One region of the Rhizobium sp. NLR16a genome, then DNA from elsewhere that is predicted to be linked to it. Evidence: riboswitches for the same ligand, from Rfam matches in the RefSeq annotation. Region 1 holds a riboswitch; each other region holds the start of a gene.
The links. A riboswitch is a leader RNA that binds a small molecule or an ion and turns the genes downstream of it on or off. The one in region 1 is predicted to bind cobalamin.
Positions count from the first base shown of each region.

Region 2: it holds a riboswitch for cobalamin, as region 1 does, so the genes downstream of both, bluB (5,6-dimethylbenzimidazole synthase) here and cobU (bifunctional adenosylcobinamide kinase/adenosylcobinamide-phosphate guanylyltransferase) in region 1, are expected to answer to the same signal.
Region 3: it holds a riboswitch for cobalamin, as region 1 does, so the genes downstream of both, J7U39_RS01585 (CbtB domain-containing protein) here and cobU (bifunctional adenosylcobinamide kinase/adenosylcobinamide-phosphate guanylyltransferase) in region 1, are expected to answer to the same signal.

Region 1 is NZ_CP072865.1:1,330,032-1,340,096, forward strand. It holds gene J7U39_RS06295 (adenylate/guanylate cyclase domain-containing protein) at 64-1,152, shown strand; gene J7U39_RS06300 (chloride channel protein) at 1,159-2,949, opposite strand; cobalamin riboswitch at 3,176-3,573, shown strand; gene cobU (bifunctional adenosylcobinamide kinase/adenosylcobinamide-phosphate guanylyltransferase) at 3,905-4,426, shown strand; gene cobW (cobalamin biosynthesis protein CobW) at 4,433-5,488, shown strand; gene cobN (cobaltochelatase subunit CobN) at 5,492-9,652, shown strand; gene cobO (cob(I)yrinic acid a,c-diamide adenosyltransferase) at 9,652-10,065, shown strand, end outside.
Region 2 is NZ_CP072865.1:1,463,251-1,473,315, reverse strand. It holds gene J7U39_RS07010 (YciI family protein) at 1-349, opposite strand, end outside; gene J7U39_RS07005 (DUF2865 domain-containing protein) at 609-1,706, shown strand; gene bluB (5,6-dimethylbenzimidazole synthase) at 1,710-2,399, opposite strand; cobalamin riboswitch at 2,441-2,628, opposite strand; gene J7U39_RS06995 (HAMP domain-containing methyl-accepting chemotaxis protein) at 2,950-4,827, shown strand; gene J7U39_RS06990 (hypothetical protein) at 4,886-5,467, shown strand; gene J7U39_RS06985 (3-deoxy-7-phosphoheptulonate synthase) at 5,799-6,866, shown strand; gene J7U39_RS06980 (hypothetical protein) at 6,916-7,062, opposite strand; gene J7U39_RS06975 (hypothetical protein) at 7,059-7,460, opposite strand; gene J7U39_RS06970 (hypothetical protein) at 7,492-8,022, opposite strand; gene J7U39_RS06965 (PD40 domain-containing protein) at 8,097-8,927, opposite strand; gene J7U39_RS06960 (NAD+ synthase) at 8,954-10,065, opposite strand, start outside.
Region 3 is NZ_CP072865.1:346,050-356,114, forward strand. It holds gene J7U39_RS01570 (acetate/propionate family kinase) at 1-349, opposite strand, end outside; gene J7U39_RS01575 (bifunctional diguanylate cyclase/phosphodiesterase) at 604-2,175, opposite strand; gene J7U39_RS01580 (histidine phosphatase family protein) at 2,653-3,207, opposite strand; cobalamin riboswitch at 3,264-3,414, shown strand; gene J7U39_RS01585 (CbtB domain-containing protein) at 3,440-3,649, shown strand; gene J7U39_RS01590 (CbtA family protein) at 3,760-4,494, shown strand; gene J7U39_RS01595 (hypothetical protein) at 4,548-5,117, shown strand; gene J7U39_RS01600 (sulfite oxidase-like oxidoreductase) at 5,102-5,764, opposite strand; gene J7U39_RS01605 (sensor histidine kinase) at 5,874-7,748, shown strand; gene J7U39_RS01610 (sigma-54 dependent transcriptional regulator) at 7,745-9,079, shown strand; gene J7U39_RS01615 (tripartite tricarboxylate transporter substrate-binding protein) at 9,326-10,065, shown strand, end outside.

The DNA.
Region 1 (10,065 bases):
GTTATAGAGCAGGGAATCACCAGCGAGCATATCGGTGATCTCGTCGCCGGCCTGTGTGAACGGCTGATTGCGGACGGGTTTCCGATCTGGCGGGCAAGCATCCGCATGCCGTCCCTGCATCCGATGTATCGCGGCGTCGCGGCCAATTTCATGCGGGGCGGTGAGACTGTTCTCGAGAATGCGGAGCACGGCAGCGAGACCGAGCGCAACTTCGAGAAGACGCCGATATTCTATCTTCTGAACCGCGGTGAGAAGACGGGGCGGTGGAACCTGGCGAAAGGCGAGGGTCTCCACTATGGCGAGCTCTACGAATTTGCGCTTGCCGGTGGCACGGACCATGTGGTCAATCTTTTCGAGTTCCCGAAGGAAGTCGCGCTGCGCGGGCTCGGTTTCTCTCTGACGAGCGATTCTCCGGGCGGATTTTCAGATGATCAACTGGCGATTATCGATGAGCTTTTCCCAGCGCTGGGGCTTGCCGCTTACCGTGTCGCGGTTTCCAAGACCGCGACCGATATCCTCGCCGTCTATACCGGCGCCAGGACGAGCGCGCGCATCCTTGCCGGTGAAACCCGCAGGGGAATGGGCGGCTCCATCGATGCTGCCATCCTGCTTGCCGACCTCCGCAACTTCACGGCGCTGACCGAGGCCTATCAGCCGGGGGAGATCGTCGGCTTTCTCAACGAGCACTTCGAACTGATCGACCGGCACGTCGAGGAAAATTCCGGCGAGATCCTCAAGTTCATGGGCGATAGCGTGTTGGCAATCTTTCCGACGGACGCCGAGGATCCGCAAAGGGCTTGCAAGGCCGCATTGGCTTCGGCGCAGAACCTGCTGAGGGCAAACGAGGAGCTCAATCGCGAACGGACGCTGGATGGTGGCCCCGATATCGGTATTGATGTCGTCTTGCATCTCGGCGAGGTTTTTTACGGAAATGTCGGCGCCCAGGGCCGGCTGGACTTCACCGTGATCGGCAGGGCCGTCAACGAGGCGTCGCGGCTTGAAAAGCTGTGCGGAACGCTTGAGCAGCCCCTGCTGCTGTCAGAAAGCTTCGCAGCGACCTGCGCCGTGCCCTGCGACTATCTCGGCGCTTTCGATCTGCGCGGCGTTTCGAAGAGAGCCGACGTTTACAGGCTTGCCCGCGCCGCTTCTTAGGCTCGCTCAAATCTCGCCCGACACCTCGCGGCGGCGCCGGTCGAGTTCTTCGCTGTAGCGGCGCAGCGTGTGGCTTTCGCTGAGCTGCCCCACCACCTTGCGCTCGATCAGATTGTTGACGACGGCGAGCGCTTCGCTTTCGCTCCTGTCGAAGATCGCCGCCGCCTGCTTTGCATTCATCTGCGGCTGCAGGAAATCATTGCGGTAGCGGACGAAATCGGCAAGCCTCTGGCTCTCGTCCTGGGCGTCGGTCGGATTGGCGTAGATCTCGGGCACCAGCACGAGGCCAGCATATTTTTCGTTCTCCTCTACGAGAATGACGCGTTGGGTTGAGCCGATCGGGAAGGCCTTCTTGAAGTCTTCCAGCGAGATATCGGCCTTTGCCGTCTTAACGTCGGCGCGCATCAGCTTGTTCACCGTCAGATTGCGGATCCAGCCAACGTCGTGGGCGCTGCGGATGCTTTCGCCGCGCAGGTGGAAGCGCCATGTGGCGAAGGAGTAGCCGAAGGTCGAGCGCACGACGAGCGAGGAGGTGATGACGGCGGCAAGAACCAGTGCCGTGATCGGGAAATCGCCAGTGATTTCGAGCGCCAGAAAGGTCATCGTCAATGGCCCGCCAATGACGGCGACCGCCAGGGAACTCATCCCGACCACGGCATAAATGACCGGCGTCAATGTCGCATCGGCGAAATAGGGGCCGCAATAAGCAAAGAGCTTACCGAGCAGGGCGCCCATGAACAGCGAGGCGAAGAACAGCCCGCCTCTGAAACCGGAGCCGATCGAGATCGCCGAGGCAAGGGATTTCAGGAGGAAGAGACCGATCAGCGCCGGGATTGCCACGTCGCGGGAGAGGTTCAGATGCAGCGCGCCGTGGCCAGCCGAGAGCACCTGCGGCGAAATCATCGCCAGAAGCCCGACGATAATGCCGCCGAGCGCCGGGCGAAAGGGCGGGGCAATCGAGCTTTTGCGCGCCACCTCCTCGACGAAGGCCACGCCCTGCATGAGGAGAATGCCAACGCCGGCGCAGAAGACGCCGAGCAGCAGCGCCGGGATATAATCGGCCGGCACGACCGAGCCGAAGCTGCCGATATCGATGGTGAAATCGCCCTCGGCAAGCAACCTTGCGATGAGGGTTGAAACGAGGGCGGAGACGACGACCGGGGTCAACGACACGATGGTGTAGGTGCCGATGATCAGCTCGAAGGCGTAGAAGGCGCCCGTCAGCGGCGCGTTGAAAGCGGCGGCGATGGCGCCGGCCGCGCCGCAACCGACGAGTATGCGCAGGTCCGAGCGGCGCAGCTGCAGCTTGAGGCCGAATTTGGAGGCAATGCCGGCGGCGAGCTGGGTATAGCCGGCCTCCAGACCGACGGAGGCGCCGAAGCCGTTGGAGATCAGGTTCTGCACGGCAACGATGATGCTGTCGGTCAACGAGAGGCGGCCGCCATGCAGCGCATTCGCCTCGATCGGGTCGACCATCGGTTTCTTGCGCCGTTTGGCGAGGACCAGAAGCAGCAGGCCGAGCAGGGTACCGCCGATGACCGGGGCGGTAAGCAGCAGCATCTTGTCCTCGATGACCGACGCGCTCAACCTTTCGCTGTCGGCGATGCCGAAAACTAGCTGGTGCAACTCGTTGGAGACATAGCTCATGCCGGTCACGGCAAGACCCGAGGCGATGCCGACGATGGCGCCTGCCAGCGACAAGCCAACTTCGCTGCGGCGCGTCAGGGCGCGCAGCCGGCCCGGATCGAAGAAAACACGCAGCGTGCGCAGGCGGCGCCGATCCAATTTCATAAGCATGGCTAGACAACTAGGCGATGAGAGGCCGGGTCAAGGGCGGAGGTGCAGTCGCCTTGCAACGCAATTGCGGCGAAAAGCCGACGGTCGGGTCAAATATTTATGACGTAAGCCGCTGATAATAGACGATATTTCCGGTAGGGTCAGTGGTGTTGGCCGATCTTTTGCGCAGTCTGGAGCTGGAGCGGTTGCGAAGGTCGGTTGACTTCACCCCCCGGCTTGCCTAACCATCCCAGGGATAACGGATGGTTCCGGATCGGCATTTCGCCTTCCGGATGAAAAGGGAATGTGACGGGGCGGACCCACATCGGGCGCCTTCATCACAGCCGACCCCGCGACTGTAGAGCGGTCAGGGTCTTCCATCCGGCATCGAACCCTTTCGGCCGGCGGGCTGCAATCGTGCAGGCGGGCGGGGTGGGCGGCATGCCGGAAAAGCCACTGGAAATGCATGGTGATCAACCGGGGTCGGACGCCTCTATCTCTACGAATCGTCCACCTTTTCACCGAGGCAGCCGGGAAGGCGAGGCAGATCCGCTGGCACGATCAGGGGCGACCGGACTTCCGGTTCGCCCCGATCGCCGCCGATAACCGCGAGCCAGGAGACCTGCCTTCCGTGCCGGGCGAAAAGCCCAACCCTGGGCAAGAGACCCGCTGCCAGCACGGAGGTTGTTTTGGCTGAACGATTGAATTCAGCGCCGCCTCTGGTGGTGCGCTTGGAAGGTGACTTGCAGATGCCGCCGCCGTCCGGCACGGGGCCGCTGGGAAGGAGTTTCCTTTCCTCCCTCATTCCTGTGCTTGTCACAGGAATCCAGCGGGCCCAAGTCCTTGGGCACAGGAGAATCCCTTCACGGCAGCATAGAATTATTCACGGCGCCGACGCGCCGTGGCTGGATTCCTATGACAAGCACAGGAATGAGGTGGGGCGGGGTACCGCATCCGGTCATAGGACTGTCTGGGCATGACGGCTGCCCCCTCCCACACCCTCATCCTCGGCGGCGCCCGTTCCGGCAAATCCCGTTTTGCCGAAAATGTCGTTATGGCAAGCGGCGACGAGCGCCACTACCTCGCCACCGGCCGTGCCTGGGACGAGGAGATGCAGACGCGTATTGCCCAGCACAAGGCCGATCGCGGCCCTTCCTGGACGACGCATGAGGAGCCGCTCGATCTTCTCGGCGTGCTTGCCGCGATCGACGGCGAGGGGCGCATTGTGCTTGTCGATTGCCTGACTCTCTGGGTGACTAACCTGATGATGGCGGAGCGCGAGATGGCTGTGGAATTTGCCGCGCTCGCTGATTTCCTGCCTGGCGCCAAGGCGCGGCTGGTCTTCGTTTCCAACGAGGTTGGCCTCGGCATCGTGCCTGACAATCGGATGGCGCGCGATTTTCGCGATCATGCCGGACGGCTGCACCAAATAATCGCGGCGCAGGCCGACGAAGTCTATTTCATCGCGGCCGGTCTGCCGCTGAAAATGAAGGGTTGAAGTTCCATGATCCAGCAGAAAATCCCCGCAACCGTCATCACCGGCTTCCTTGGCGCCGGCAAGACGACGATGATCCGCAACCTGCTCACCAATGCCGGCGGCAAAAAGATTGCGCTTATCATCAACGAATTCGGCGATCTCGGTGTCGATGGCGAGGTGCTGAAGGGCTGCGGCGCGGAGAATTGCAGCGAGGACGACATTATCGAGCTCACCAATGGCTGCATCTGCTGCACCGTCGCCGACGATTTCATTCCAACGATGACGAAGCTCCTGGAGCGCGAACAGCGGCCTGACCATATCGTCATCGAAACCTCCGGCCTCGCCCTGCCGCAGCCGCTGGTCTCCGCCTTCAACTGGCCTGATATCCGCACCCAGGTGACCGTCGACGGCGTCATTACGGTTGTCGACAGTGCGGCCGTTGCCGCCGGCCGTTTCGCCGATGACCATGCTGCTGTCGAGGCGGCGCGCGTCGAGGACGACTCGCTCGATCATGAGAGCCCGATCGAGGAGCTGTTCGAAGACCAGCTCACATGCGCCGATCTCATCGTCCTCAACAAGACCGACCTGATCGATGGGGATGGCCTGGGCCGCGTGAAGAACGAAGTCGCCTCCCGCATCGCCCGCAAGCCGGTCATGATCGAGGCCAGGAATGGCGAGGTGCCGGCAGGCGTGTTGCTCGGCCTCGGCATCGGCGCGGAAGACGATATCGCCAACCGCAAATCCCATCACGAGCTGGAGCACGAGGATGGGGCGCCACACGACCACGACGAGTTCGACAGCTTCGTTGTCGAACTCGGCGCTGTTTCCGATCCGACAGTCTTTGTCGAGAAGCTGAAGGGCATCATCGCCGAGCATGATGTGCTGCGCCTCAAGGGCTTCATCGACGTCTCGGGCAAGCCCATGCGCCTGCAGCTGCAGGCCGTCGGCAGCCGCATCGACCAGTATTTCGACCGCGCCTGGGCAGCGGGCGAGGCGCGCCGCACGAGCCTTGTCGTCATCGGCTTGCACGAAATGAACCAGGGCGCGGTGCGCAAGGCGATTGAAGCGCTCGTTCAAGGATAATCGATGCATCTGCTTCTGGCCCAGCAGGGAACGATCAGCGACGGCGAAGAGGCAATCGACCTCGGCCAGTCGCCGGGCGATATGCTGTTCCTTTCGGCTGCCGACACCGAACTTGCCGCGGTCGCTACCGCCTATCGCGGGTGCGAGGGGATGCCGCATTCGCTGAGGCTCGCGAATCTGATGAGCCTCAAGCATCCGATGTCAGTCGATACCTATGTCGAGCGAACGGCCCGGCACGCCAAGCTGATCGTCGTGCGTGCGCTCGGCGGCGCCAGCTATTTCCATTATGCGCTGGAGGCGCTGCACGCCGTTGCCGCCCGCAACGGCGCACTGATTGCAGTATTGCCTGGCGATGCCAAGCCAGATGCGGGGCTGGTTCCTTTCTCCAATGTTGACCTCGACGATCTCAACGCGCTCTGGGTCTATCTGATCGAGGGCGGCGACGCCAATACGCGGAGCTTCCTTGCTTATGCCTCGGCGATGCTATCGGGCGCGGAGAAGCCGGCGCTGGCAGTGCCTTTGATGAAGGCGGGGATCTGGTGGCCGGGGCGAGGGGCGATCGGGGTCGAAGAGTGGCGGCGGGTCGTCGGTTCGCATGTCGCGCCAACGTCGTCCGTCAAGCGTGGGGCACCCCCCTCTGTCTTGCCGGACATCTCTCCCACAAGGGGGGAGATCAGCAAGTCGCTCGGACTTCCAACAAAAAAATTGCGTGAGAATGCCGCACTTTCGGCTGAAGAGATGGAGCGAAGCCTCGCATCCCCGATCTCCCCCCTTGTGGGGGAGATGTCCGGCAGGACAGAGGGGGGTACACCAAGCTCGACAGAAGAGGTGGAATTCGAACCCACGTCCCCCATCGTCGCCATCAGCTTCTACCGTGCCCTCGTCCAGAGCGGCGAGACCGGGCCGGTCGAGGCGCTGGTCGAGGCCCTGGCCGCACTTGGCCTGCGGCCGCTGCCGGTCTTTGCCTACAGCCTAAAGGATCCCGTTTCGACAGGCATTCTCGAGAGCGTGTTTTCGGCGTTGAAACCGGATGTCGTCATCAACACAACGGGCTTTGCGGTCTCCGCGCCGAGCGCGGACCGGCAACCGACTGTGCTGGAGACGGATGGCGCAGTCGTACTGCAGGCAATCCTGTCGGCTTCGTCGCGGGAGGCCTGGGTGACCTCGTCGCAGGGTCTGTCGGCGCGCGACCTCGGCATGAATGTGGCGCTGCCCGAAGTCGACGGGCGGGTGTTGGCGCGGGCGGTGTCCTTCAAGACGGCGGCGCGTTACGACGCGGCTGTCGAGGCGAACATCGTCGCAAGCCTGCCCGACGCCGGCCGGCTCCGCTATACGGCGGAGCTCGCCGCCAGTTGGGTGCGGCTGCGCCGGACGCCCGCCAATAGGAGGCGCATCGCCCTCATCATGGCGAATTATCCGAACCGCGACGGCCGACTCGGCAACGGCGTCGGACTCGACACGCCGGCCGGCAGCATCGAGGTGCTTCGGGCGATGGCGGGTGCGGGTTACCCGGTCGCCGATGTTCCGGCCGATGGCGACGCGCTGATCTGGCATCTGATGGAGGGGCCGACCAATTCCCGGCATGACGGCCGGGTCATCCGCGAGGCTCTTTCGCTCAGTCGCTACAAAAACTTCCTGGAATCTCTTCCCAAAAAGATTCAGGATGAGGTGAGGGCGCGCTGGGGCGAGCCAGAGAACGATCCCCATTTTCGCGACGGCGTCTTCGCCCTGCCTTTCGCCCGCTTCGGCGGCGTCCTGGTCGGCATCCAGCCGGCGCGCGGCTACAATATCGATCCGAAGGAGAGCTATCATTCGCCGGATCTCGTGCCGCCGCATGGCTATATTGCCTTCTATGCTTTCCTGCGGCGCGAATTTGGCGCCGACGCCGTCATCCACATGGGAAAGCATGGCAATCTCGAATGGCTGCCGGGCAAGGCGCTGGCGCTGTCTGAGACATGTTACCCGGAAGCGATCCTCGGGCCGCTGCCGCACCTTTATCCCTTTATCGTCAACGATCCCGGCGAGGGCACGCAGGCGAAGCGCCGCACCGCCGCCGTCATCATCGACCACCTGACGCCGCCGTTGACGCGGGCCGAAAGCTATGGACCGCTCAAGGATCTGGAGGCGCTGGTCGATGAATATTACGAAGCTTCGGGTGGCGATCCCCGCCGCATCCGGCTGCTCAGCCGCCAGATCCTCGATCTCGTCGCCGATATCGGGCTGGATCGGGATGCGGGGATTGCGAAAGGCGAGAGCGAAAGTGAGGCGCTGAAGAAGCTTGATGCCTATCTCTGCGATCTGAAGGAGATGCAGATCCGTGACGGGCTGCATGTGTTCGGCGTGTCGCCGGAGGGGCGGCTGCTGACGGACTTGACCGTGGCGTTGGCGCGGGTCCCGCGCGGGCTGGGAGAGGGCTGTGATGCGAGTTTGCAGCGGGCGATTGCTGCGGATGCTAGGTTGAGTTTCCCCCTTCTCCCCAGCGCGGAGAGGATGTCCGCCAGGACAGATGAGGGGGCGAGCGACGGCAGGAGCGGGCGGCTGAGCGCAAGCGAGGCCGAGTCTGTGGCCCCCTCATCTGACCCTTCGGCCCCCCTTCTCACCGCCGGGGAGAAGGTGAGTCGCGCGCTTCAGCGTCCTTTTGACCCACTCGACTGCGACATGGCGACTCTTTGGACGGGCCCGCGTCCGGCTATTCTCGCAGATGTCCTCGACGCCCCCTGGCGCAGCAACGGCGACACCGTCGAGCGCATCGAACTGCTCGCGGGCAAGCTCGTTTCCGGCGAAATGGGGTGCCCAACCCTCTGGTCCCAAACCAGAACGGTGCTCGACGAGATCGAATCCCGGCTCAAGCCTTCCATTCTCGCCTGCGGCCCGGCGGAGATCTCCGGCCTTCTGCGCGGCCTCGACGGCCGGTTCGTCGCCCCAGGCCCCTCCGGCGCGCCGACGCGCGGGCGGCCGGATGTGCTGCCGACGGGGCGGAATTTTTACTCCGTCGACAGCCGCGCCGTGCCAACGCCGGCCGCCTACGAGCTCGGCAGAAAATCCGCGGAACTGCTGGTGCGCCGCTATGTTCAGGATCATGGCGAGTGGCCGGTCTCCTTCGGGCTGACGGCCTGGGGCACGTCGAACATGCGCACGGGTGGTGACGATATCGCCCAAGCTTTGGCGCTGATCGGTGTCAAGCCGCTCTGGGACATGAGTTCGCGCCGCGTCACCGGCTATGAGATCATATCGCAAACAGTGCTCGGGCGGCCGCGCGTTGATGTGACGCTCCGGATTTCCGGCTTCTTCCGCGACGCCTTTCCCGAGCAGATCGCCCTGTTCGACATGGCGATCCGCGCCGTCGGGGCACTGGATGAGGATGCTGCCGACAACCCGATTGCCGGGCGCATGCGCGGCGAGGCGGCTCGGCTGGCCGCTGCCGGGCTCGATGAGAAGGCGGCGGTGAAGCGGGCGGGTTACCGCGTCTTCGGCTCTAAACCCGGCGCCTACGGCGCGGGACTGCAGGCACTGATCGATGAAAAGGGCTGGGAGCGGCGTGCCGATCTTGCCGAAGCCTATCTCGTCTGGGGAAGTTATGCCTATGGCGCCGGCGAGGAGGGCAGGGCCGAACGCGGCCTGTTCGAGGAGAGGCTGCGCTCGGTGCAGGCCGTCATTCAGAACCAGGACAATCGCGAGCATGACCTGCTCGATAGTGATGACTATTACCAGTTCGAGGGCGGCATGGCGGCTGCGGCCGAGCAGCTCGCCGGTACACGTCCAGCGATCTATCATAACGATCATTCCAGGCCCGAACGACCTTTGATCCGCTCGCTCGAGGAGGAAATCGGCCGCGTCGTGCGCGGGCGCGTGGTCAATCCGAAATGGATATCGGGCGTCATGCGCCATGGTTACAAGGGAGCCGCCGAGATCGCCGCCACCGTCGATTATCTCTTCGCCTTCGCTGCGACGACGGGCGCGGTCGGCGCGCATCATTTCGAGGCGGTCTATCAGGCCTTCGTCGCCGATCCGGACCTGCGCGGTTTCATGATCGAGAAAAACCCGGCGGCATTCGACGAGATGAAGGAGCGGCTGCGCGAGGCAATCGATCGCGGGCTCTGGACGCCGCGCAGCAATTCGGCCCGGTTCGACCTGGCTGCTACGAAACTGAATGAGGTGCACTGATGAGTGACGAGATCCCAGAAAACGAATCGACCAAGGACGATGCCCGCCACGCCGAGAGGATGGCGAAGAAGAAGGCTGCGCGCGACAAGATCATGGCGACCAAGACGGACGGCAAGGGCCTGATCATCGTCCATACCGGCAAGGGCAAGGGTAAGTCGTCAGCCGCCTTCGGGATGATCTTCCGCCACATCGCCCACAGCAAGCCGTCAGCCGTCGTGCAGTTCATCAAGGGAGCGATGTGGACCGGCGAGCGCGACCTGATCGAGAAGCATTTTTCCGATCTCTGCCAGTTCCACACGATGGGCGAGGGCTTCACCTGGGAAACGCAGGACCGGGCCCGCGACATCGCCGCCGCCTCGGCGGCCTGGGAAAAGGCCAAGGAACTGATCCGCGATGAGCGCAATTCCATGGTG
Region 2 (10,065 bases), 130 kb from region 1:
CCGACGCATCCCTGATGCGACGAACCTCAACCGTTCCCCAGGACGCAGCAGGGCAGCGCGCCGCCCATTTGTTGGCTTCGTCCATATCGGCAACGTCTATGATAAAGTACCCACCGAACTGTTCGCGAACATCCGCATAAGGGCCGTCCAGAACACTGACGTCATTCCCTTGAACGCGAACGACACTCGCCTCAGAGGAACCGACCAGGGCATTGCTGGAGACGAATGCTGCCGCTTTCTCCAGCGCTTGCTGATAGGCATACATCTGGCCCATGAAGCGCGCCATGTCCTCGGGCGCTATGGACTTCCCGGCAGCTTCGTCCGCATGCAGCATCAGCATGTAGCGCATTTGCTTTATCCCCAGTGAAAACCAATCCCCAGCAGGAGCGAGCTGGGAGAATAACAATTCGGATGAAGAAGGGAACTGCTGTTAACGGCTGCAGTGTCCGTCGCCGGGGCAACGCTGTTGCCCGCATCTTCTGGATAAAATCCCGAAAATGCGCTAGGAATTGATCCAAGCTTATTAAGAGAAATACCTTAAGAGACAAGGTACGGCGAATGGACGCCACCTTTGACCGATCGACACTTTCTCACTTCCGGACGATGCCGTGAAACGCCGAAACCTGTCTCTTGCTCTTGTGCTTGCGCTGGCATCGCCGGCTGCCGCACAGAGCAGCGCCGTCTGCAACGACCTGCGTGGTCGCCTGGCCGACCTACCACGATCGATCGGCAACAATAACGGGCAGGAAGCGCGCCAATATGCCAGCGCAATCGCCGAGCAGAACCTCGAGCTGCGCAAGGTCCGCAACGATCTGCGCAGCTATGGCTGCACCTCGGGTAGCATGGTGGTGATCGGCGGCGAGAATGCCGATTTTTGCGCCGAGCTTTCTGATGCCGAAGCCCGGATGGTCGACAATATCCGTTATCTCCAGGATCAGCGCGACGAGTTGCGCAGCCAGGCCGGCGATGACGACGCGCGCCGGGAATTGACGGCGGCCCTCGAACGCAATGGTTGCAGCAGCGACAATTTCTATGCCCCGACCGAGCGCAGCGCCAGCGATCCTGCCCCAAGCGTCGAGGAACAGGCGATGCGCACCGACACCTTCATCCCGCTTGGCGGCGGTGAAGAGGCCGATCCATTTTACGGCCTGCCGAGGGCCGAAATGTTTTCGCCGGTCAGCACCATTTGCGTTCGCAGCTGCGACGGCGGCTTCTTCCCGATCAGCTCGAACACCACCTCGGTCGATTTCGGCCGCGATGCGCAGACCTGCGCCAAGATGTGCCCCGGCATCGAGACCGAGCTCTTCTATCGCGACGTGACCAGCACCGAAGCCTCGAACATGATCTCGGTCGCAACAGGCGCGCCCTATAGCGCCATGAAGAACGCCTTTGCCTACAAGAACCGCGCTCCCGGCGAGAAAAATACCTGCGCCTGCAATCTGACCGCCTATTACGAGGAGATGCGCGGCAAGCAGACCCTGGGCGAACCGCCGCAGCAGGGCTCGATCACGACGGTCCGCACCAATCCGCCGGCGAAAGATACTGCGGCAGCAGCAGTCCCGCCGCAGCCATCCGTTCCCGAACGTCCCTACGACCCCACGCAGAACAAGGTCCGTCAGGTCGGCCCGCAATTCCTTGCTGGCGACCAGGGCTCGATCGACCTTGCCAATCCGGCGACGCCGGGCCCGCAACCACAACAGCAGTAATTGCTAAGGGTCGTTGCGTCCCCATCCGTCGTGGAAAACCAGTTCCTCGAGCGGCAGCCGCTGCCGCCAGCCTTTGACCGAGAGTTCCGGTTCATCATAAAGCCGATCGACAAAGCCGGCGCATAGCCAGGCGACCACCTCGATATGCTCGGGTATGCCGAGAATTGATTTCAGGTCGCCTTCACGAAAGATGCTGACCCAGCCGATGCCGACCCCTTCGGCGCGGGCCGCAAGCCAGAGGTTCTGGATGGCGCAAACGGTCGAATAGGAATCCATCCGCGGATTGTGCGTCCGTCCCAGCACCACGCTGCCGCCGCGAGTGGGATCGCAGGTCACGCATATGCCGAGCGGCGCCTCCACGATGCCTTCGAGCTTGAGGGACCGATAGGCCTGCCGCCGCTCGCCTTCGAACATCGACGCCGCCTCTTCGTTGGCCTTGGCAAAGGCGTCGCGCACGCGCGCACGGACAGCTGGACTATTCACCAGAATGAAATTCCATGGCTGCATGAAGCCGACCGACGGCGCATGATGGGCGGCTGTCAGGAGCCGCGCCACGACGTCGTCGGGCAACGGATCGGGCAGGAACTGGCTGCGCACGTCACGCCGCGTCATGATCGCGTGATACACGGCTTCGCGCTCGGCCAGCGAAAAACCGGACGCCGCCGAAAGGGCATCCGCAGCAAAGGGTCGCATCGTCAAATCCCCAACAACGCAACCGCCCGCCGTCCGCGCGGGTTGGGTCTATCTCGCCAGGCCGGTCTTCTGACTTGGCTTCATCCATCTGCCGCAGCCTTCCCGGCAAAAGCCAGTGGCGCGATGAAGCGGCAGACGTCGGCCTTACAGCGTTGGGCACGTTCCGGCCTTGCACCGGATTCCCGATTCTCCCGCCTGGACGGCGGGCACCTGACGCCGCATCTATTTCAGGAAAACGACGCGGCGGCAAGTGCACGCAGACCGAACCTGAAACCAGGCTGCATATGGCTGATCGAGGGGCGGATCACCGGGCAGACACCCCCCTCCTCGGCGATCTTTTGGTCGCAGGAGGAAACAGCCTCTGTGTGCCCGCCCATCCTCCTCTACTTTATGATTTATTCACACATCAAATCCACACTGCCTTTGCGCGTTTTGGGTCGCAAACTCCGACATGGGCATGAGCGCTCGTGATGTGACCGTCAGCGTCGATGCCGCGCTGATGTGCCGGTCGCGAAGATGGTCGACCGAGCCGCAATTCCAGGCTCCACGGATGTTCCAATTCTTGAAAACGATGCCCCTGACAGCCAAGCTGGCGGCGATTATCGTTGCCGTCAATCTCTGCGGCATTTCCGCCTTGGCCACCTATACATGGATGTATGAAACCCGGGCGCTGGTTGATGGCGCCCACGCAAATTGGTCCAAGGATGCGGAGCAGTTTGCATCTCTGGCCGCCGGCGGCGTCAAATGGGGCAAGGCGAACGCCGTTCGCGAGGCTTATTCGCTGTATCGTGACGATCCCTCGCTCGATCTTGTGCAATTTGCCGCATTCAACGCAGAGCTCGCTGCCGTCGACAGCTGGACCCGCGACGGCGTTTCCGGTTTGCCAACGCCGGCCGACCTGGCGACCCGCCTCAGCGCAAAACCCGACAAAACGACGATCAATGACAGCGGAATGTCCGCCGGTTTGGTCACGATTATCGCGCCGCTGCCGCTGGACAAGTCGGGCAAGACAACCGGCTACATCGTCACGAACTGGTCTGTCGAAAAAATCACTTCCGAAGTCCGCCAGAAGGTCCTCGTTTCGCTGCTCACGCAGTCCGCCATCACCGTTCTCGCCGTCATCGCTTTCCTCCTCGCCATGCGCAGCCTCGTTGGCAGGCCGCTCAGGATCCTCAGCAAACGAATTGGCGCGCTGCAGAATGGCGACCTCGCCTCCTCCGTTGCCTACAAGGAGAATGGCGACGAAATCGGCTTCCTCGCCCGTGCGCTGGAGGTCTTCCGTCACGAGGCGATCGCAAAGGTCGAAAGAGAGCAAGTCACTGCCGAGCAGACCGCCTCGTTCGACGCCGAACGGGCCCGCAACGCATTGCTGACGGAAGAAGCCGGCAACAGGCAACGGCTGGTGATGACCACTCTTGCGAACGCATTGGAAAGACTGGCCGCCGGCGACTTCTCGATCCAGCTTGCCGATCTCGGCCCTGAATTCGATAAATTGCGGCAGGACTTCAACAACATGGTCCAGGCCGTCGCAGCCGCGCTGACAGAGATAAAGATCGCTTCCGTCGCGGTTGAGGGCGGATCGAGCGAGCTGGCTTCCTCCGCAGATCAGCTGGCCAAACGGACCGAACAGCAGGCGGCAGCACTGGAACAGACCGCTGCGGCACTAGATGAAGTGACGACGACAGTCAAAACATCGTCGCAGCGGGCTGAAAATGCTGGACAATTGGTCGAGGAAACCAAGCGAGGTGCTCACGTCTCGGCGACGGTGGTGCGCGACGCGATCGGCGCGATGGACCGGATCCAAACCTCCTCCAGTCAGATCGGCCGCATCATCGGCGTCATCGACGAAATCGCATTCCAGACGAATCTGCTGGCGCTGAATGCCGGCGTCGAGGCCGCACGCGCCGGCGAGGCCGGCAAGGGATTTGCGGTTGTCGCACAGGAGGTTCGTGAACTCGCCCAGCGCTCGGCAAATGCGGCAAAGGAAATCAAGAACCTGATCAACGTTTCCGGCCAAGAGGTTGCTGCCGGCGTCGGGCTGGTGAACGAGACTGGCGACGCTCTCCTGAAGATCGAGGAGCAGATCAACCGCATCAGCGACAGCATCGCTACCCTCGTTCAGTCCTATCGCGAGCAGGCGACCGGTCTGCAGGAAATCAACGGCGCGATCAACCAGATGGATCATGCGACGCAGCAGAACGCGGCCATGGTCGAAGAAACGAACGCGGCCTGCCAAGAGCTGCTGTCGCAGGGACGCCGGCTGCAGGATTCGGCCGGCCGGTTCCTCGTCGGCGCATCCTTGGCGAGTCAGCCCAGGCCGGTCCAGCCGAGCGCCAGTCAATCTCGTCCGGAAACCAGAACCGTCGTGCCGCGGCTTGCAGGAAATGCAGCCGTTGCCGCTTCTCCCGGTGCCTGGGAGGAGTTCTGACGCCGCCCCCCCGACGAGACTTTATTTTTCAGCAACTGATCACAGGAAGGGAACAGTTATGAAGAGAGTTGTGACCGCATTGCTTTTCACCTCTGCCGCTATCGTCGCGCCCATGAGCGTATCGATGGCTGAGGATGCCAAGCTTGCCCCTATCGCCGACTACGTGAAGAGCGACGTGAAGCCCTGGCTGAACGATCCCGCCATCATCGAGGCCATCAAGGCGCAGGACACTGCGAACGCCAAGCTGAGCGAAGCCGACATCGACGCTCTCGACAAGAAATGGCGTGGCGAGGTCGACGGTTCCGACCATTCCATGATCGATGGCGTGCTTGGCAATCAGCTGTCGAAATTCCTTCAGGCGAAGAAAGAAGCGTCTGGCGGCAAGATTACCGAGATCTTTGTCATGGACGCAAAAGGGCTGAATGTCGGTCAAAGCGACGTCACCTCCGACTACTGGCAGGGCGACGAGGCGAAATTCCAGAAGTCCTTCGGCGCCGGCAAGGATGCCGTCTTTGTCGACGAGATCGAAAAGGACGAATCGACCCAGACACTGCAGTCGCAGGCAAGCATCACGATCTCGGACGAAGCGGGAACGCCGATCGGCGCGGTCACCGTCGGCGTGAACGTCGACGCCCTCTGATTGCGGCATGCGCATTTTTCGCGCGAATTATAGACCATATGGCCCGGAAGTGGACGCTTCCGGGCCATAGGCTTTGCCTCCCGAACCAGGAAGCCGCTCCCTTGAACGGTGATTTCAGCTTGCAAATTTTGCGTGACAATGGACGGCGGCGACGCTACATACGCGCCATGTCCACGACTTCAATCTACGCCTCGCGATTTTATTCGTACCGCTGCTCTCAGCGGATGCGGGTCCGTGCGTAACTGAATTCGACGCGACGACCACCCGAACAGCCGCTAGTCTACCTGGCGGCTTTTTTGTCCGCACGGTATGACCAAACAGGAGCCATGCCGTGTCCGATACCATCGATGATCTGCGTATCCTCGAGATCACTCCGCTGACCAAACCCGCCGATATCATTGCGGAAATCCCCCGAACCGCTTCAGTCAGCGAGACGGTGACCAGCAATCGCAATGCCATCCACCAGATTCTCAAGGGTGAAGACGACCGCCTGATCGTCGTCATCGGCCCCTGCTCCATCCACGATCCGGTTGCCGCGCGCGAATATGCCTCGCGGCTGACCGAGCAGCGACAGCGCTTCTCAAGCGATCTGGAAATCGTCATGCGCGTCTATTTCGAAAAGCCCCGCACCACCGTGGGCTGGAAAGGCTTGATGAACGACCCGCATCTCGACGGCAGCTACCGTATCGAGGAAGGGCTGAGAATAGCGAGACGCCTGCTGCTCGACACCAACGCGATGGGCCTTCCCGCCGGCGTCGAATTCCTTGAGACGATCACGCCGCAATACATTGCCGACCTCGTCAGCTGGGGCGCGATTGGCGCGCGCACGACCGAGAGCCAGATCCACCGCCAGCTCGCCTCCGGCCTCTCCTGTCCGATCGGCTTCAAGAACGGCACCGACGGCGGCGCACGCGTCGCGCTCGACGCGATCCTGGCCGCTTCACAGCCGCATCACTTCCCGGCCGTCACCAAGGACGGCCAGGCGGCCATCGCTTCGACAAAGGGCAACGAGGACTGCCACATCATCCTGCGCGGCGGCAGGCGCCCGAATTATGAGGCGGCTGATGTCGAAGCGGTTGTCGGCGAAGCCGTCAAGCTTGGCGTCGATCCCCGCATCCTCATCGACGCCAGCCATGCCAACAGCAGCAAGGACCCGATGAACCAGCCACGGGTGGTCAAGGACGTCGCCGGACAGATCGCCGCCGGCAATCGCCACATCAAGGGCATGATGATCGAAAGCAACCTCATCGCCGGCCGCCAGGATCTCGTGCCCGGCAAACCGCTAGTCTACGGCCAGTCGATCACCGACGGCTGCATCGACTGGGATATGTCGGTGACGACGCTGGAAGACCTGGCGCAATCCGCCCGCGAGCGGCGCAAGGCAGCCGTCGCAGCCTGACAGACAGCATCAAGCGCGGCGGGCAGATATCCCGCCGCCCATTCACAGGTCAATCTTCGTCCAAAAGACGCTGGCCCTCATCGGTCCAGAAGCCGCCCCATGGTTCCGGTTTGACCAGACCATAGGAAGCCAGCACTTCGACCGCGCCTTCGCCGGCACTCATGGACTTGTGAACCAGCTCGTTTCGACCTTTCACGACGTGCGCCTGTGCAGGCACTTAGAGGCGACGACCATATTATAAGCGGTCACGGTTCGGATAGAGTCGAGATATTCATTCTGGTCATAAACGACGTCACTTAAAAACAAGAGCGCAATCTTGTCCTGTGACTGGAGCATAAGCTCCTCTTCCGGCGAAAGCGGCAGGTCATCGAAAAAGCTCATGGCATTATAATTCCTGAAGTACGTCTCATTACCGCAAGCATATCTTATATCGTTCTGAATATAGAATTTGGCGATGGGAACCGCCATCTGATTTAGATTTTGAGACTCTTGGTATTTTCCGAACAACCGTAGGTATTCCACCGGAAACGCGGCAAAGAGTAAAATAGGACAGCAGGTTATGATGGCTAATGTCCCGAACAATGCAGCGCGCACGATCGACTTCCTTTAATCTCATTGGCGGGACCTATCTGCTCATTACAATATCAGATGGCGAAGCCCTATAGAGAACAACCTGTCCCCACCGCCCCATCATTATCTGACGCCTTGTGGCATGCTGGCGCATCAAGGCTGCTGCCACCGTGAAATGTCGATGGGGAATTTTGAGCGAAAGCTCCCACTCGAAGGTGTCTTGTCCACCCGTACCAGTTGCCAAAGACATTAATAGCTCAAGGAGCCTTTCTGGAGGGGGATACGCGATACCATACAATGTCGCCTCCTTGCCGATGAAGTTGCCTTTAATGACCTTCTCGATCTCTAGGTCGACCCGGATCACCCGTTTCGGATAATCTTTCGGTAGCAGCAATCCGGGATCTCCGATCGCGAGCGATTTCACACGTGCCTCGACCACGACCTTGGCTTTCGCCAACGTGTTGTCACGGCACGGAGCCGTTGCCGCTGCCATACCTGGGAAGCAAGGATCAGGACAAGAATTATCTGCAGGCGCAGCCATGTGGCTAATGTTGAAGGCATCGTCGTGTTTCTCCAGCGCGGCCAATGCCTATTCCAGAAGGGTTGCGTCACCGGCTTAAGGCCACCACCGCCCCATCATCAAATGGCGGTGCGCCGCTTTCAAGATCTCACCGGAAAATACCTGACATAGGCAAACTCATCACCATCCGGTGACCAGCAGGGCACGTTGATCGTGCCCTGCCCGCCGAAAAGCTCGAACAGCGTCTTCAGATTGCCGCCGTCCATATCCATCAGCCGCAGCCGCACGTCGAGGTCGCGCGGATGGTCGAAAACCGATGGGTCGTAGGACAGGATCAGCACCTTGTCATTGCTGGGTGACGGATGGGCGAACCAGTTCCCTTGATCATCCGAAGTCACCTGTTGGAGACCCGTGCCATCGGGGTGGATGCGCCAGATCTGCATCAGCCCGGTGCGGCTGGAGTTGAAATAGATCCATTGCCCGTCGGCGGAATAATCCGGCCCGTCGTTACGGCCCTCGCCATGGGTCAGCCGCGTCTCGACGCCGCCATCGACGGAAATCGTATAGATATCGAAGAGGTGGTCGCGAATGCCGCAATAGGCCAGCTGACGCCCGTCCGGCGACCAGCCGTGCCAGTAGGATGGCTGGTTTTGAGTGACGAGCCGCGGCGTGCCGCCTTCGATCGGCAGGATATAGATCGCTGACTTGCCGAATTCGGTCTTGTCGGAGATGACGATCTCGGTGCCATCAGGCGAGATACCATGGTCATTGTTGCAGTTGACGGCAAAGCCGGTATCGACCTTGACTACCTCGCCGCCATTGAGCGGCAGCCGGAAGAGCAGCCCGTCGCCGTTGAGCAGGAGATAGGAACCATCGGGCGAGAAGTTCGGCGCTTCCACCAGCCTGTCCGTCTGCCAGACCTCGCGAGCCCTGCCCGTCCTGACATTGTAGATCTCGACCGAGCTTCGCATATTGCCTCCCCGATATGTCGATTACGTCAGCGATCGCGGAATCGGTTGGTGATCGGATAGCGCCGGTCGCGGCCGAAGTTCTTCTTGGTGATCTTCACGCCCGGCGCCGATTGCCGGCGCTTGTATTCGGCGAGATAGAGCAGGTGCTCTACCCGGTGAACGGTCGCGACGTCATGGCCGCGCGCGACGATCTCCTCAACCGCCATCTCCTTCTCCACCAGGCACTCGAGAATATCGTCGAGAACGGGATAAGGAGGCAGCGAGTCCTGGTCCTTCTGATCGGGACGCAGCTCGGCCGATGGCGCCTTGTCGATGATATTCTGCGGGATTACCTCGCCCGACGGCCCCAGCGCAGTCGGCGGCACATTCTCGTTGCGCCAGCGCGCCAGCGCATAGACCTGCATCTTGTAGAGGTCCTTGATCGGATTGAAGCCACCGTTCATGTCACCATAGAGCGTGGCGTAGCCGACTGACATTTCCGATTTGTTGCCCGTCGTCACCACCATCGCGCCGAACTTGTTGGAGATCGCCATCAGGATGACGCCGCGCGCGCGGCTCTGCAAGTTCTCCTCGGTGATACCACTCTCTGTACCCTCGAAGAGGTTGGACAGCGCGCTGCTGAATCCGGTTACTGGCTGCTCGATCGGTACGATGTCATAACGGCAACCGAGCGCCTTGGCGCAGTCGGCTGCATCCTTCAGTGAATCTTCCGAGGTGTAGCGATAGGGCAGCATGACCGTTCGCACCCGCTCCTCTCCGAGAGCATCGACCGCGATCGCTGTGCAGATCGCCGAGTCGATGCCGCCGGAAAGGCCGAGAACGACGGTTTTGAAGCCGTTCTTGTTGACGTAGTCGCGGAAGCCGAGCAGGCAGGCGCGGTAATCGGCCTCCTCGCCTTCGGGGATACGCGCCATCGGCCCTTCGGCGCAGTGCCAACCTGCTTCCCGACGTTTCCAGGTCGTCACTGCAAGCGCCGTCTCGAACTGGCTCATCTGGAAGGCGAGCGATTTGTCGGCGTTGAAGGCGAAGCTCGCCCCATCGAACACGAGCTCGTCCTGGCCTCCGAGCTGGGCGGCATAGATCAGCGGCAGGCCGGTCTCCAGCACCTGCTTCAGCACCACCTGATGCCGGATATCCA
Region 3 (10,065 bases), 980 kb from region 1:
CTTCGATCCCATCGGTGGCGGCGTCATCAAGCGCGACGGCGCTCGTGAAGCGCTCGCCGCCATGGACGACGCGGTGGCCGGCCGCGGCTGCGGCCGCCATATCGAAATGATCGGCGAGACGCGTGAAGGTCTCGTCGATGACTCCGTGCAGATCGTCCGTCACCTCCGCCTTCAGCGGCATGTCGAATGTCTGCGATCCCTTGGTCAGGTCAAGCGAGAGCGGCTCGGCGCGGAGATCGATGACGCCCTTGCCGAGGCGTCGTGCCCCGGCGTCATCAATTGAGAAGACCCCGATCTTCACAGTCGATGAGCCGGCATTGAAGGTCAGGAGAAGGTCGGGGAATGACATGTCTTCAGAGAGCCCGCGCAGTCGTCACGATGGGCGAACCTAGCGCCGAAACTCCCGCTGGAAAGGCATCATTTGGCGGTTGCCTTTGCTTCGGTCGATCCCCACGCCTGTCAACCTCGCACGTGCGGTCATTGAGCATTGGCGGCACAATGGCGGCAAGAGCTCCAGCTGCAATAGCCCCCCGTGCGCAACAAGACGGTGCGTGGCGGCCGATCGGGACGCAAAAGCTTGGGTTCTGTTGAAATAAGCTGGGGTCAGGCCGTTGACGCCAGATTGACGTTGCGATCGCGGATGAAGATGCTCGCCTCGGCGGCGGGCATCGCCTTGCCGAAAAGGTAACCCTGGCCGATGTCGCAGCCGAGCTGCAGCAGGAAGGCAAGCTGGCCATGCTCCTCGACACCTTCCGCAGTCGTCTTGATATTGAGGCTTCTGCCGAGGCCAAGCATGGCGCGGACGATTTTTTCCTGGCGTTCGTCATCGCGATAGGTGGCGATGAAGCTTTTGTCGATCTTGATCTTGTCGAAGCGGTAGCGGGCGAGCTGGGCGAGGCTCGAATAGCCTGTGCCGAAATCATCGAGAGCGATCTGAATGCCGGCCGCGTGCAGCTCTTCGAGAATGACGGCGGCGATAGCGGGATCCTGAATCAGCGCGTTTTCGGTGATCTCAACTTCCAGGCGTTGCGGCGGTAGCCGGCTTGCCGAAAGGACCTTGAGGATGCGTGACGTCAGCAGCCTGTCTTCCATCTGCACCGGCGAGACGTTGAAGGACAACGTGACATGCTCCGGCCAGGTGAGCGCATCGCTGCAGGCCTGCGCAAGGAGATCCTCGAACAAGGCGGTGATCATCCCGGTTTCCTCGGCAATGTCGATGAAAACAGTCGGCGGAATGTTGACGCCATCCTCGCCGATCCAGCGCGCGAGGGCTTCGAAACCGCAAAGCTGGCCGGTCTTCAGATCAATCAGCGGTTGATAGAAAGGCTTGATCGCCTTATTGGCGATCGCGGCGCGCAGTCTGGTTTCCAAGGAGGCGCGTTCCGTTACCCTATCCTGCATCGAATTTTCGAAGACGAGATGATGGTTGGGGCCGCGTGATTTGGCCTCATACATGGCGAGATCGGCACGGTGGGCGGCGTCTTCCAGCGGCTCGCTGCCCTCGACCCAACGATCGTAGCCGACGCTGGCGCCGACTTCGACGGCAAAACCATCGATATGAATCGGGCGGGTGACGGCCTGGATCAGCAGCTTGGCGAAGCGCTCCTCGCGTTGTGTCGTCAGGGCAAAGGCGACGACGATGAATTCGTCACCGCCGAAGCGGTAGACGCAATCGGCATTGCCGAGCGCGCAGATGCGTTTGGCAACTTCGACCAACAAGACGTCGCCGCCCTTGTGGCCGACGAGATCGTTGACCTTTTTGAAGCCGTCGAGGTCGACGGAGAAGATGGTGACGTTTTGGTTCCATTCCTCGATTTCGGCCTCGTCGCTTCTGACCGGCCGTGAGAGGATTTTGCGCTCGAAGGCATAGCGGTTCGGCAGCTTGGTCAGATGGTCGTGCGTTGCCGTCCAGTCGGCCTTTGCCTGGGCGGCGGCGCGCAGTTCCATTTCCTTGCGCAGATCGGCAATACGCAGCACCGAGTAGATGAAGCTCATGGTGCCGGCGATGCCGAGTCCCAGAACGAGCTTGTCGGCGCCGTATTCACGGAAAGCGGTCATGAAGGAAACCAGGCTGTCGTCGAACCGCAGCAATGTAGCTAGGAGCCAGAGGGTAATCCCCAAACCGACGATCGACATGCATTGCCTTCCGGCTCTGCTCTGGAAAAACACCGGCATTATGCCTTCTCCAACTCCACCCGCGCCGAGATATCACGAAAGTCTGAAATGTTCGTTGAAACCAGAAGGCGAATTATCGGAGGGGGCGGTTTGCGGTGAGCCGCCGGCAGACGGATAGCGTTGCGATGCGGCCAGGACCGGCACTGCGGCTGTTTCGCCGGTCCCGTTCAGGAAGAATGTTGCTACAGGTGATTGGGCCGAAAAGATGCCCAGAAGAACGAAGGCGAGCGTGCTGACGCATCGCTCGCCTTTTCCAGTGCTTCAGGCGGTGACGATCAGCAGCGGAACGCTGAGGATGAGACCGGCCAAAACCGTGAACGTGGCGACGCGCATCAACCGCAGGCGCCGTGTACGCTCTCCACTCCAATCATATGTCATTCTTCCATCTCCTTGGGACAAGGAAGTAGTCCCCGCAAAACCGGGTTCAACAGCAATGACGCGATTTGCTTGTGCAAGGCTGGATAAAATAAGGAATCTCTAATGCTGGAAGCGCAGCGACCAGCGGCTTCCGTTGCTGGTCATCCGAAGGATGGCGAGTGGCTCGACGTCGCTCAGCCAGAAGGAGGAGGGTGGCGCCTGAAGCACGTGGGCGACTGCAGCCCGGATGACGGCCGCGTGGCTGATGGCGATCACGTGACCGCTTCGGGCGGACTGGGCATCCATCCAGCCAGCGACGCGCTTTCGCAGGTCGAAAACACTCTCGCCGCCGTGAGGGGCCACCCCCGGCTCGGTCATCCAGGCCGTGAGGTTTTCCGGCTCTTCCGCCTCGATCGCCTCGATCGGCCTGCCAGCCCAGCGGCCATGGTCGCAATCTCGAAGCGACGGATCAATCTGCGCTTCGAGACGGAGCGCCTCAGCCGTCTGGAGGGCGCGCATGGCGGGGCTTGTGACAATACGATCGGCGTGGGGGAGGGCGGCCATCCTGGCTGCTTCTTCCACGGCCTTTTCTTCCAGCGGTTCGTCGAGCGGAAACTGGGCCTTGCGGTTCGCCGACGTCGCGCCGTGGCAGATCCAGGTGAGGCGCATATTCACGATTGTTCTGATCTCCGATGACGGGATGGGGACGGCCTTTGCCGGCTTCGTGAAGTTTCGTTGACAGTCTCTTCGGCGTGCAGATATAACCGTGCTGTTGCGGGTTTGGAAGCCGGTGGAAATCCGGCGCGGTCGCGCCACTGTGACCAGCGTGTCGAAACTTCTTCACGCTGGAAGTCAGACCCTGCCGCACAACACTCTTTCGACTGAACGCGTCATTCCGGAGGAATACATGTCTGACACCACTTTCGCGCCTGTCGCGGCGCCGGCGCCGATCCCTGTAGGGGAAATCCTTCCCTGGGCGATCTTCGGCGGTCTGCTGATGCTCATCGTTCTTTATTTCGTCGGCACCGAGGAGGGCGCGATGGCGCTGTTCAACGGCATGTATGTGCACGAATTCGTGCATGACGGCCGCCATCTCCTCGGATTTCCCTGCCACTAAAGCGCATCGCGATCTTTCGGATTCGCTTCTCGCGCTTTAGGTCTTTGTTTTACGCATGTCGTTATCGCAAAACCGCTGCACAGTTTTGCGCGACAAGGGGGAATACTGACATGGTTGGAAAGCTTCTGCTTCGCGGCATGCTCGCGGGCCTGATTGCTGGCATCCTCGTTTTCGCCTTCGCCCATACCTTCGGCGAGCCGCTGGTCGATGCGGCAATCGCCTTCGAGGAAGCGAGCGCCCAGGCGGCGGGCGAAGCTGCCGAACCTGAAATCGTCAGCCGGGCCACGCAGGCCGGCCTCGGCCTTTTCACAGGCGTCATGGCCTACAGCATCGCCGTCGGCGGGCTTTTTTCGCTCGCCTTCGCCTTCGTGCACGGCCGCTTCAGCAGCCTATCGGCGCGCGGCACCTCGGCCGTCATCGCCATTGCCGCCTTCGTGGCGGTCGTGCTCGTTCCCGCCATCAAATATCCGGCCAACCCGCCGGCTGTCGGCAATCCCGATACGATCGGCGCCAGGACCGAACTGTTCTTCCTTATGATCGTTGTTTCGCTCGCGTCGCTGATTGCCGCGATCGCGCTGTCGCGCCGCCTTGGCGAGCGCTTCGGTCGCTGGAACGGCGCGATTATCGCCGGCGTCGCCTATCTCGTCTTCATCGGCTTCGTGCTTTATCTGCTGCCGCCGATCAATGAGGTGCCCGAGAATTTCTCGGCGATGGTGCTCTGGCGGTTCCGCACGACCACGCTCGGAATGCACGCGATCCTTTGGGCAACGCTCGGTCTGGTTTTCGGAGCGCTGGCCGAAAGACGTCTTGCCGCCAAGAGCGGTCTGCGGCCGGCGTTCCGGTGATGCGGCATATCGGCAGGTTTGCTTTTCTCGGTCTCATCGCGAGCCTGTTGCCAATGTTTATCGGAAATGCTCTCGCCCATGGGAGCAACTCTGGCGGCTCTCATCCCGGGCTCGATATTCCGGCAATTTCCCACGGCGAGATGGCGGTCATTTCGGAGTATCGCAGCAGCATCAGCATGCTGGCGTCGCGGGCGGCCGATACGAACGAATCGTTCCGGCGTGTCCTGAACTACTCGGAAATCCAGTATTCCTATTGCCTCTGGGGCCGGATGCCGGGCAGCGTGACGGACGAGGAAAGCCCTTTCAACGAATGCGCCCATGCCTATCTCGCGGCGACGAAAGCCGTGCTGATGGCGATGCGTGAGATGCCGCGAGAGGCACCCGCGGCGGGCGAAATCATCTCGGCCATCGACGCCGACATGGCGGGCCGCGGACTTGCCTTCATCACCTGCCAGTTCAGCGGTGAGGCTTTCAACACCGCCGATATTATCAAGCCGAGCTGGAGCAAGGTGCCGCTTCATCCTGCCAGCATGGCGTCACTGACGGGGTTGGCCGCTCTGTTCGGTCTGGCCGTTCTCGCGCTTCGTCGCGTCTCGCGGCCGAAGGCTCAGTCGTCGGAATAGCGCTGCTCGCGCCACGGATCGCCATACATATGGTAGCCGTTCTTTTCCCAGAAGCCGGCCTCGTCGGCGGCGATCAACTCGATGCGGCGCAGCCATTTGGCGCTCTTCCAGAAATAGAGATGCGGCACGACGAGCCGCAACGGGCCTCCGTGCTCCGGTGTCAGCGGCAGGCCTTCCCAGGAGGTCGCCAGGATCGCATCCTCGGCGGCGAAATCGGCGAGCGGCAGATTGGTGGTGTAGCCGTCGTAGCTCGTCAGCATCACGTAGGCTGCTTCCGGCCTCGGCATGGCGCGATCGAGCAGATCCCGCGTCGAAACGCCGTTCCATTTGTTATCGTAGCGCGACCAGGTGGTGACGCAGTGGATGTCGCTGATCCTGGTGCTCTGCTCGATCGCCTGGAATTCCGTCCAGGTGAGGGTGAGTGTCGTTTCGACCAGGCCGCGTACTTCAAGCCGCCAGCTCCCGGTTGAAATGACCGGTTGCTGGCCGAGATCGAGCACCGGCCAGTTCTTGACGAGGTGCTGGCCGGGCGGCAGGCGCTCGGCCTCGGGACGGCTGATGCGGCCGGTCAGGAACTTGCCCTCGGATGCCCAGCGGCGCTTGGAGTTTGTGAGCTTGCTGTCGGCGGGCGTCTGGTCGTCGCTCATGAACGGGTCTCCTTGCGGTGCAGCAATAGGACATCCGTCCCTGCCGAGTGTCAAGTTTCGGCGAGCTCTTGGAAATCTTCGCTTGCCTCATTAGACTGGGCCGTCGGGCATGCCTTGCTGGGGAGTGAAGGCAGAAAGGGAGGAGCCGGATCTGTCTTCGAGATATCGTGCTACCGCGGCGCTGCTGCTGGTGCCGCTCGTCATCTTCGCCTTCTTCACCTATGGAAGCGCGATTGCGACGCGCGCCTATATGGAGGAGGCTTCCGCTCAGGCGGGAACGGCGCTACGCCTTGCCGTCTCGGCGCTCAGCGGCCACCTCAACCGCTACGAGGCGCTGCCGGCGCTGATCGCCGATCACGACGATATCAAGGAACTGGTCAGCGCGCCCGACGACATGGCACTGCGTGATGCGGCCAATCTCTATCTCAAGGAGATCAACGGGCTCTTAAAATCTTCCGACATCTATGTGGTGAAGCCGGACGGGGAGACGATCGCGGCGAGCAATTACGATGGACCGGGGAGCTTCGTCGGCCAGAATTTCAATTACCGGCCTTATTTCCAGGAGGCGATCGAAGGCCGGCAGGCGCGGTTTTATGCTCTCGGCACCACATCGCTAAAGCGCGGCTACTATTTCTCTGCCCCGATCAGGGTCGGCGCGGATATTCGCGGTGTCATCGTCTTCAAGGTCGATATCGACATGATCGAATCCTCCTGGAGCGGCGGCGAATACAAGATCTTCGTCTCCGATCCCGAGGGCATCATCTTCATGTCCGGCAGCCCGGAATGGCTCTATGGCGCGATCCTGCCGCTGACGGCCGACCGTATCGCCCGCACCGAGGCGTCGCGGCGCTATGCCAATGCGAAGCTGACGGCGCTGCCGGTGACGCGTCATCGCTTCGAGCCGCATGATCTGATGACGCTTGCGAGCGATCGGGGCGCAAGCGAGTATCTGGTGCTGTCGCATTATATGCCGGCCGAGGACTGGACGGTGAATGTGCTGATGGAGACGAGTTCCATCCGCGCCCAGGCGCGCACCGCGCTTGTCGCCGTCTTTCTCATCCTTTGCATCGCAGGCCTTGCTGTGGCGGTCATTCGCCAGCGGCGGGCGCGGCTTGCCGAGCGCATGTTGATGCAGGCCGAAGCGCGGGGCGAGCTGGAGCGGCGGGTGGAGGAGCGCACGGCGGATCTTGCCCGCGTCAACAGCCGCATCGAGGAGGAGATCGCCGAGCGGCGGTTGACCGAGCAGCAGCTTCGCCAGACCCAGGCCGATCTCATCCAGGCGGGCAAACTCGCCGGGCTCGGGCAGATGTCGGCTGCCCTTTCGCATGAATTCAATCAGCCGCTCGCCGCCGCCAAGACCTATACGGACAGCGCTGCCGTTCTGATCGATCGAGGGCGAACGGAGGAGGCGCGCGACAATATAAGGCGGATCGGCGGGCTGATCGACCGCATGGCCTCGATCAGCCGGCACCTGCGCAACTTCGCCCGCAAACCGAATGAGAAGCTCGGGCCGGTCCCCCTCGACGAGGCGATGCGCGACACGCTGGAGATCATCGCCTGGCGGCTGAAGGCGGCGGACGCCGAGCTCCGGCTCGATCTCGGAACGCGGCCGCCGGTGGTGCGCGCCGGTTCGGTACGGCTGCAGCAGGTGCTGGTGAATGTGATCTCCAATGCGGCCGATGCGGTTGAAGGACTGGATGACAGGCGCATCGAGGTTTCGGCCTTCGAGGCGGCCGGCAAGGTGGTGCTGACGGTGCGCGATCACGGACCCGGGGTGCCGGCGGCAATCGCCGAGCGCATCTTCGACCCCTTCTTCACGACCAAGGGTGTGGGCAAGGGGCTCGGCCTCGGGCTTTCGATCTCCTACAATATCATCAAGGATTTCGGCGGCAGCCTGACTGCCGCCAATCATCCTGAAGGGGGCGCGGTGTTCCGCGTCGAGTTGCAATCGGCGGCTGGGCTGATGCCGGAGGCAGCCGAATGAACGAAGCCAAGATCCTGCTTGTCGACGACGAGGAGGAACTGCGCCGCTCGACGGCGCAGGCGCTGGAGCTCTCCGGCTTCAGCGTCGAAACTTTTTCGAGCGGCGATCATGTGCTGGAACTGATCGGCTACAGTTTTCCCGGCGTCGTCGTCAGCGATATCCGCATGCCCGGCATGGACGGCATGACTTTGATGCAGAAGATTCGTGAAATCGATCAGGAGGTGCCCGTTATCCTCGTCACCGGCCACGGCGATGTACAGCTAGCGGTCAAGGCGATGCGTGAAGGCGCCTATGATTTCATCGAGAAGCCGTTCACGACTGAAATGCTCGCCGGCGTCATTCGCCGGGCGATGGAGCGGCGCGGTCTCGTGCTTGAGAACCGGCTGCTGAAGGCGGTCGCCGGCAAACGCGACGATATCGAGGCGCGGCTGCCGGGGCGCACCCAGGTAATGGTGGATCTGCGCTACCGCATCCGCGCAATCGGCGCCAGCGATGCCGATACGCTCATCGTCGGCGAGACCGGGGCGGGCAAGGAGGTCGTGGCGCGTGCACTTCACGATATCAGCGCCCGGGCGAGCCGGCCGTTCATTGCGATCAATTGTGCCGCCCTGCCGGCGAACCTGATCGAGAGCGAGCTCTTCGGCCATGAGGCCGGCGCCTTTCCCGGCGCTGTCAGGCCGCGTTACGGCAAGTTCGAACATGGGCGCGGCGGCACCATCCTGCTCGACGAGATCGGCTCGATGCCCTTCGACCTGCAGGCGAAGTTCCTGCGGGTGTTGCAGGAGCGGGTGATCTCCAGGCTCGGATCGAACGAGGTCGTGCCGCTCGACGTGCGCTTCATCGCGACGAGCAAGGTGGATCTGGAGGCGGAGGTAGCCGCTGGCCGCTTCCGCGCCGATCTCCTCTACCGACTGAACGTCGCAACGCTGCATGTGCCGTCGCTATCGCAGCGGCGGGCAGACGTTCCGCTGCTCTTCCTGCAGCTGGTGCGGGAAGCGGCCGCCCGCTACGGCCGCGACGAGGTGGCCGTGCTGCCGGAGGTGATCTCCGACATCGCCCAGCGCGACTGGCCCGGCAATGTGCGTGAGTTGAGGAATGCCGCCGACCGTCTGGTCCTTGGGCTCGACAATGGTGGACGGCAGACCGAGGAGGCAACCGGGCTTGCGGAGCGGGTTGCCGAATTCGAGCGAGGGATTATCGCCAGCGCGCTGGTGGCGCATGGCGGCAGCCTCAGGCCGGTTTATGAATCCCTCGGCATCTCCCGCAAGACCCTGTACGAAAAGATGCAAAAATACGGCCTCGATAAGCGGATACTGACCACCGAAAGCTGAGTTCGGGTTCCGGTGATTCTCCGGGGCAACGGTGCCGCAGCCCTGGAACGTTGCGCGTTGGGTGGAAATCCACCCATCACCCATGCCGTTTGTTTCCAAATCGACCCATGCTGCATTGCACTGCCGCAGAATCATCTTGCGGAAGCGACGGTAGTGATTGCGGCTCGATTTCTCCCGGCGGCAAATAGGTCATCCCCGGCGCGGAGGATGTGTCGGCGGGCTTGCTGTTTCATCAGGGAGGAAACGATGAAAATCCTGAAGGCCGTGCTCGGCCTGACCGCGGCTGCCGCGGTTTCTCTTCTCGCCGGTGTCGCATCGGCGCAGACCTATCCCGAGCGCACCATCACCATGGTCGTCCCCTTTGCGGCGGGCGGCCCGACCGATACCGTCGCGCGGCTGGTGGCTGAATCGATGTCGAAGGATCTCGGTCAGCAGATCGTCGTCGAAAATGTCGGCGGTGCCGGCGGCACGCTCGGCGCCGGCCGGGTGGCGAACGCTGACCCCGATGGCTACACCATTCTTTTGCACCATATCGGCATGGCGACAAGCGCCACGCTCTACCGCAAGCTCGCCTACGACACGCTCGGCGCCTTCGAGTATGTCGGCCTTGTCACCGAGGTGCCGATGACGATTGTCGCGCGCAAGGATTTCGAGCCGACCGATCTCAAGGGCCTGATCGATTACGTCAAGGCCAACAAGGACAAGGTCACCGTCGCCAATGCCGGTATCGGTGCGGCTTCGCATCTCTGCGGCATGATGTTCATGAGCGCCATCCAGACGCAGCTCACGACCGTTCCTTACAAAGGAACCGGCCCGGCGATGACGGATCTGCTCGGCGGCCAGGTTGATATTATGTGCGACCAGACCACCAACACCACGAAACAGATTAAGGGCGGCACGATCAAGGCCTATGCGGTGACTTCGCCGAAGCGCCTCGACGTGCTGAAGGATGTACCGACGGCTGTCGAAGCTGGCCTGCCGGGCTT